Regions from separate parts of the Mesorhizobium sp. M0833 genome, predicted to be linked through region 1. Evidence: riboswitches for the same ligand, from Rfam matches in the RefSeq annotation. Region 1 holds a riboswitch; the other holds the start of a gene.
What was found. Region 1 has a riboswitch for cobalamin ahead of NKH98_RS06505 (DUF1636 family protein). Riboswitches for the same ligand answer to the same signal wherever they lie in the genome.
Positions count from the first base shown of each region.

Region 1 (3,402 bases):
TCGTAAAATCCCGCCTTTGGCACGCTAACGGGTTCGGCTACCGCCGCACCAGATCCAGCGAGACTTGCCAGCCTCTGCACCAGCGCCGTCATATTTGCCGGCCCGCCCTCGCGAAAATAGCCCAGCAGGGCGTCCAACTCCTCGCGCGGCAGCGTCGAGCCTTCGATCAGTCGCAAATCCTCGTCGTGGCTCTCGCCTGGTAGCAGCGCCAGTTTTATGCCGCGCGCTCGGGCGGTCGAGGCGAGCTGGTCGCAGCCATAGCGCCACCACTCGTAGCCGCCGAGGATGCGGACCAGAATGACCTTGGCATGGCGGGCGACGCTCTCGGTCCAGAGGTCGACGGACATCGGATGGCGCAGGTCACGCAAGGCGGCGAGCCGCATCGACGGCAGGCGGTCCGCATCCGCCTTCCACGCCGCCGCCAGCCCGGCCAGGTCGCTGTCGGTGAAGGACAGGGCCACGACATCCGCAGGCGTTTGCCTGAGATCGACAGGCTCGGCGAGATCGTCGAGCGAGGCGGATGTGGTGGTGAGGATGTGCATCGCGGCTCGTACCTGGGGTCAGCCGGCGAGGATACGCTCTATCGCCGGGCGGTTCAGCCCTTTCAGGCCTATGACGACGAGGCGCGAGCGGCGGTCGTCGTCAGCCGTCCAGGCGCGGTCGTAATAATGGTTGACGCGCGGACCGACAGCCTGCAGCAGGAGCCGCATCGGCTTGCCGCCAACCTCGACGAAGCCCTTGACGCGCAACACGTTTTCTTCCTCCGCCGCCGTGGCGACGCGTTGTGCGAGCTCGTCCGGGTTGGACACCGACGCGATGTCGATGACGAACGAGTCAAAATCGTCATGTTCGTGGTCGAGCTCGTCGTCGTGATGGGTCTTGCGGTTCTCGATGTCGTCCTCGACGGCGAGGCCGAGGCCGAGCAGCACCGACGGATCGACCTTGCCTTGCGAAGTCGGCACGATCTTCACCGCCCGCGCAACATGCTTGCCGATGACGGCATTGGCACGGGCCGAGCCGGCTGCGTCCATCAGGTCGCTCTTCGACAGGATGATCAGGTCGGCGCAAGCGAGCTGGTCCTCGAATACTTCCTCGACCGGATCGTCGTGTTCGAGCGTCTCGTCTTGCGCGCGCTGCGCCTGCAGGGCGTCCATGTCGTTGGCGACGCGGCCATCAGCCAGCGCCGGTCCGTCGACGACGGCGATGACGCCGTCGACGGTCACCCGGCTCTTGACCGACGGCCACTGGAAGGCCTGGACCAGCGGCTTGGGCAGGGCCAGCCCGGACGTCTCGATCAGGACATGGTCGACCCTCGGCATCAGCGACAGGATCTGGTCGAGCGCCGGGACGAAATCGTCGGCGACAGTGCAGCAGATGCAGCCATTGGCCAGCTCGACGATGTTTTCCTCGGGGCAGGTGTCGATGCCGCAGCCCTTCAGGATCTCGCCGTCGATGCCGATGTCGCCGAACTCGTTGACGATGATGGCCAGCCGCTTGCCTTTGGCGTTCTCGAGCAAATGGCGGATCAATGTCGTCTTGCCGGCGCCGAGAAATCCGGTAACGACGGTGCAGGGGACGCGCGAAAGGGAGGCAGCGGTCATATCAAGTCCTTCAAAAGGTCGAGGGGAGGGATGCGGGCAACCAGACCGCGCTTCAGGCAATCGGGACGGCCGCGCCACGGAATGAGCCCATCCGTCGAGGTGGCGAAGAGCTTTGCGCCGGTCACGAGATCGGCGCCGCTGGTCGCGGTCAGGTCGCCGAAGACGTAACTCCAGCAGCCGTCGCGCAGCATGGCGGCGCTGAGCCGGCGCTTGCAATTGCCGAGGCATTCGACGGTGCGGATTTTGATGTTTTCGCCGGAAGCGGCGCGGCGCGTGTCCTCGGCGAGCAGTTCGCCGGCGCGGGGATGAGCGTCCGAACCGGTCTCGTCACGGCAGGAAGAGCAGACGATGACGGTAACGCCGGCCAGGGAATCGTCAGGGCCGGACAATAAATCCGCTGTCTCAGCCGAAAAACTGCTGTCGCGTTCCAAATCAGGCTCCTTGCCCGGAAAACCCGCCAGGCGATCGGATTCTTATGTCCTAGACGGCAGGTCTCCTGGCTCGCGGGTCATCGCCTTGGTGCCGCCTTCCCGGGAATATCCCAGTGGTTTTCGGCCTTGGCTCGTCGCTTACAGTTGCGGGGACAGCCGCGGATTTGAAATCGAGATTTCGCACCGCATTCCCTCTTGGCCCCTGCCGTTGCGGGCAGGGGACCGTCTGAAACGGATTTAGGCTTGTGGAGGCAGTCGTGTCAACGCACGTCTACGACGCGGCAATGTCGGCCAGCGCCGGCCCAAGATCACCGGCAACTGTCACCTCGATGCGCTCAAGCCCGAGCCAGCCCTGCATCTGCTTCAATTCTTCGAAAAGCTCGGCGGCGGTTTGCGGCGGGGCGCCGGGCTCCGCATAGGCGGCATGGACGCGCAATACGCCGGCCGGACGGTCGGCCCTGAGGTCGACGCGCCCGACGATGCTGTCGCCGAGCAGGAACGGCAGCACATAATAGCCATAGCGGCGCTTTTCGGCCGGCGTGTAGATCTCGATGCGGTAGTGGAAGTCGAACAACCGCTCGGTGCGCGACCGCTCGAAGACCACGGGATCGAACGGCGCAAGCAAGGCGCGCGCCTCGGTCCGGCGCGGCAAACGGGCGTTCTTGTGGAGATAGGCTGTTTTGCTCCAGCCGTCGACGCTCACCGGCAACAGCTCGCCAGCCTCGACCAGCTCCTCGATGCGACCCTTGATATCGGCGGGCGAGAGGCGGAAATAGTCGCGCAGATCGCCTGCCGTGGCGACGCCATGGGCGCGGGCGGAGATACGCAGCAATTCGCGGTGCGCATCCTCGGGGCAAGGAACCGGCAGAGCGAGTACCGCCGGCGGCAGTACGCGCTCCGGCAGATCGTAGAACCGCTCGAAGCCGCGGCGATGCGCTGTGGTGATGCGGCCGGCCCAGAACAGCCATTCGAAGGCGTGCTTGGCATGGCTCCAGCCCCACCAGCCACCATTGCCCTTTTGGCCTTCGAGGGCTGAAGCGGCGATCGGGCCGTGATCGACGACCTGGCGATAGATCTCCTCGATATAGGCGGCGTGCTCGCGGCCCCATTTGGCCAGTCCGCTGTACATTTCCTCGCCGCGCTCGGCCCGCTGCATGCGCCAGCGCATCAGCGGATAGGTCTCGACCGGCAGGAAGGAGGCTTCGTGCGCCCAATATTCAAAGACCATCCGCTTGCGCGTTATGGCGGCGTCGTCGAGCAGCGCCAGCTTGTAGGGGCCAAGCCGCGAATAGAGCGGCATGTAGTGGGCGCGCACCACGGCGCTGACGGAATCGATCTGCAGCAGGCCGGTACGGGCAAGCACGCGGGCC
Region 1 covers NZ_JAMYOQ010000004.1:115,009-118,410, reverse strand. The annotation lists gene cobN (cobaltochelatase subunit CobN) at 1-542, opposite strand, end outside; gene cobW (cobalamin biosynthesis protein CobW) at 561-1,601, opposite strand; gene NKH98_RS06505 (DUF1636 family protein) at 1,598-2,032, opposite strand; cobalamin riboswitch at 2,071-2,274, opposite strand; gene NKH98_RS06500 (winged helix-turn-helix domain-containing protein) at 2,304-3,402, opposite strand, start outside.

Region 2 (3,402 bases), on a different contig from region 1:
GGCAAGCGCGATCTGGCGGCAGGCTTCGGAGCGCGGTACGTCGTCGCGAACAAAAGACCAGTTGAGAATGGTCACTGGGCCTGTGAGCATTCCCTTCACAGGGTATTCCGTAAGCGACTGGGCGAATTGCCACCAGCGCAGCGTCATCGGATTGGGCCTCGATACGTCGCCGAAGATGATGGGGGGGCGCACGTAACGCGACCCATAGCTCTGCACCCAGGCATGCTGGGTGAAGGCGAGGCCGGACAGCTGCTCGCCGAAATGCTGTACCATGTCGTTTCGTTCGAACTCACCGTGCACCAGCACGTCCAGCCCGATCTCTTCCTGCCAGCGAATTGCAGCCTCGATCTCCTTCTTCAGGAAGGTCTCGTAGTCGACATAGCTCAGCTGGCCCTTCGCATGAGCGGCCCGCGCCCTGCGTACCTGCGGCGTCTGCGGGAAGGATCCGATGGTCGTCGTCGGGAACGGCGGCAGCCCGAGCGTGCCGGCCTGGACTCTGGAGCGCTCGGCAAAAGCGCTCTCTCGTCGCTTCATGCTGTCGTCAATGCTGGCGATCCGCCCCTCAACAAGCGGGTCATGGATCTTCGTGGATGTCACGCGGGTGGCGGCAGCCTCGGCAGACGCTTTCAACGCGCCTGCCACCGCATCCCTGCCTTGGGACAGGGCCCGGGCCAGCAACACCAACTCGTCGGTCTTCTGGGCCGCGAAGGCGAGCCACGACCTGATGTCCGCGTCGAGTTCCGTCTCCATGCGCAGGTCAATCGGCACATGCAGCATCGAGCAAGAAGGCGCGATCTCGACGCGGTCCAAGGGCCAGCCGGCGACGATCGGTTTGATGCGGTCGAGAATGGCGGGCAGGTTCGCACGCCAGACGTTGCGGCCATCGATCAAGCCAAGCGAGAGCACCAGATCCTTCGGTGCGAGCCGACCCACCGTTTCCAGCTGCTGGGGAGCGCGCACGAGATCAATATGCAGCCCGGCCAGGGGCAGAGAAACCGCGGTTTCGAGATTGTCTCCCAGCGGCCCGAAATAGGTAGCCAGCATGATCTTCAGCTCGGGCGCGGCTTTCGACAGCTGGCCATAGGCGAATTCGAACGCAGCTCGTTCGTTCGGGTTCAGATCGAGGACAAGCGCTGGCTCATCGATCTGCACCCAGTCGGCTCCCGACAGCTTCAGCCTCTGCAGGAGTTGCTCGTAGACGGGCAGCAGCCGCGGCAGGAGCGCGATGGGATCGAATCCCTCGGCAGGCGATTTCGCCAGCTTGAGGAAGGTGACCGGTCCAAGGATGACTGGGCGTGTGTGAATGCCGAGGGCTTTAGCCTCGAGGAAGTAATCAACCGGCTTCGTCGACGAAAGAGCGAACGTTTGATCATCGTTTAGTTCCGGCACAATGTAGTGATAGTTGGTGTCAAACCACTTGGTCATTTCCATCGCGCTTACACTAGGCCCACGAGCCGCCTGCTGGTGACCAGCGTGTCGACAATCCTCCGTCTGACCCTGGTTGCCCCGCGCCATTGCGAAGTAGATGTCAAGTGGAACCTCGCCGCTATTCCAGCCGTAACGGGATGGGACGGCGCCGACCATGGCTGCGGTGTCGAGCACATGGTCGTAGAGCGAGAAGTCGTTCGACGGGATTTTCGACACGCCGCGATCGTGCTGCTCCTCCCAGCTAGCGGCACGGAGCGCCTTCGCGGTCGTGAGAAGGTCGGCAGCGGACGATTTTCCGGACCAGTAGCTTTCAAGCGCGAATTTCAGTTCTCGCCGACGACCGAAGCGGGGCACGCCGAGCGTTGCTACAGGAATTTGCTGAGAGACAGTCATGCCAGACCCCGATGGTTGGGGCGTCGGTGACAAGGAAGGCGCTAGCAGGCCGGCACGAACGCTAGGCTGCAGCGGCCACCGAGACACCCCGCCGTGGACGTAATTCGCCGTGGCAGGTCTCCTGGCTCGCGGGGTCATAGCCTCTACCCGTCTTCCCAAGGCTATTCGCCTCAGTGACATGAGTGGGGTTGGCTCGCCGCTAACAGTTGCGGGGGCAGCGCCGGCATCGCACCGGCTTCCCTCTTAGCTCCGCTGCGGCAGCGCCGTACGGAGAACCACGACGCGGGAGACAATTACAGCAGTTCGCTTCTTTGTCAACGCCGCATAAAGAAATGTTTATGTCGTTATGTTAAATTTCCGTTGGCATATTCCAAAGGTCGCCTCGAAAGCGAAAACTGTGGAAACCTTGAGCGGCCGGTAAATCAAAGCAATGACGCACGGCGGCCTTGTCCAGGAGGATAGGAGTTCGCCGGCTGCCGGCAGCAAACATACCGCCAAGCGCCGTGGTGCTGCTTAGCGCATCATGCGAACCACCTCGGCGTCGAACTTCGGCTCCGAGGTTCCGACCGCTTCGTTGGTGATCTGCTCGCGACCATATTCGGCTCAATGGCGAGGCTGTTGCCCATGTGGAAGCTGTTGGCCGTGATGCCCTCGGTGATCTGACACAACGATTTCGGGGGGAGCACACCGAGGCCAGGCGCAGCGGCGTGTTGCGAAGTGATCGAGGCCAATGTCTCGAACTGCTTGTTCGCAGCCCACCGGCTCAAGGTAACCCGGCTCAAACCACCGGGCCGGCTCAAGTCCTGTCCAAATGAGGCCTGAGCGGCAAATCGTCGTGCACGCGCACGGTTTGGCGTTCGATCTTGTGATGCGTCTTGGGCGGACAATCGCCACGGTGCAGCGCGCAGAAGCGGTCCCCAATTGGGAAGCCGAGGGCGGTGAGGGCAAGCCAGCGCCACAGGCGGAAGGGGACTTGGACCTGTTTGCCCTGCTGGACCACAAGTTCGCGACACAGGGCCTCAAGGAGAAGACCAAGAGTGATTATGCGCGGGACCTCGCCAAATTCATCAAAAGCAGCGGGCAGTCAAAGTTCGGCGCCGATTGACATGGAGATAGCCATCGCGGCGGACCGCCCAGGCGGACCGCAAGCCGGAATACAACCGGGTGCAGGCGGCCAAGCTCGTCCACAAGATGGCGTCGGGCACACACCGGCGATGGGAGAGCGGACCGTGGAGTGCAGGAACTTCACGCCTATCCACGCTCCCGTGGACGTGTCCTGCAGCACATCGGCAGCGATATTGAGGAGGCAGTTGAGCTTCTGGTCGAGCACTCTTACCTGCCACTACCTACGCTTAACGTCATCTCGTACTGAAAACGCACCACGCAAGGTCGAGATGTAACATGCGCCCTTCGTGGATGGTTCTAAGCTTCCTCGGGCGCGGTTAATCTGTGATAACGGTCGCTTGGAACCTCCATCACCGCGACGCGATCAAGGTTGGCGTATCGCGCTCGGTAGTAACCTTCTTCCTCCACTTCGGCGAAACTACACTGGGGAACGTCAAAGGTCGCAGCTTCCAATCC
Region 2 covers NZ_JAMYOQ010000025.1:39,351-42,752, forward strand. The annotation lists gene metE (5-methyltetrahydropteroyltriglutamate--homocysteine S-methyltransferase) at 1-1,821, opposite strand, end outside; cobalamin riboswitch at 1,916-2,116, opposite strand; gene NKH98_RS24250 (hypothetical protein) at 2,672-2,926, shown strand; gene NKH98_RS24255 (helix-turn-helix transcriptional regulator) at 3,244-3,402, opposite strand, start outside.
Region 2: linked by a shared signal. The riboswitch ahead of metE (5-methyltetrahydropteroyltriglutamate--homocysteine S-methyltransferase) and the one ahead of NKH98_RS06505 (DUF1636 family protein) in region 1 are both predicted to bind cobalamin.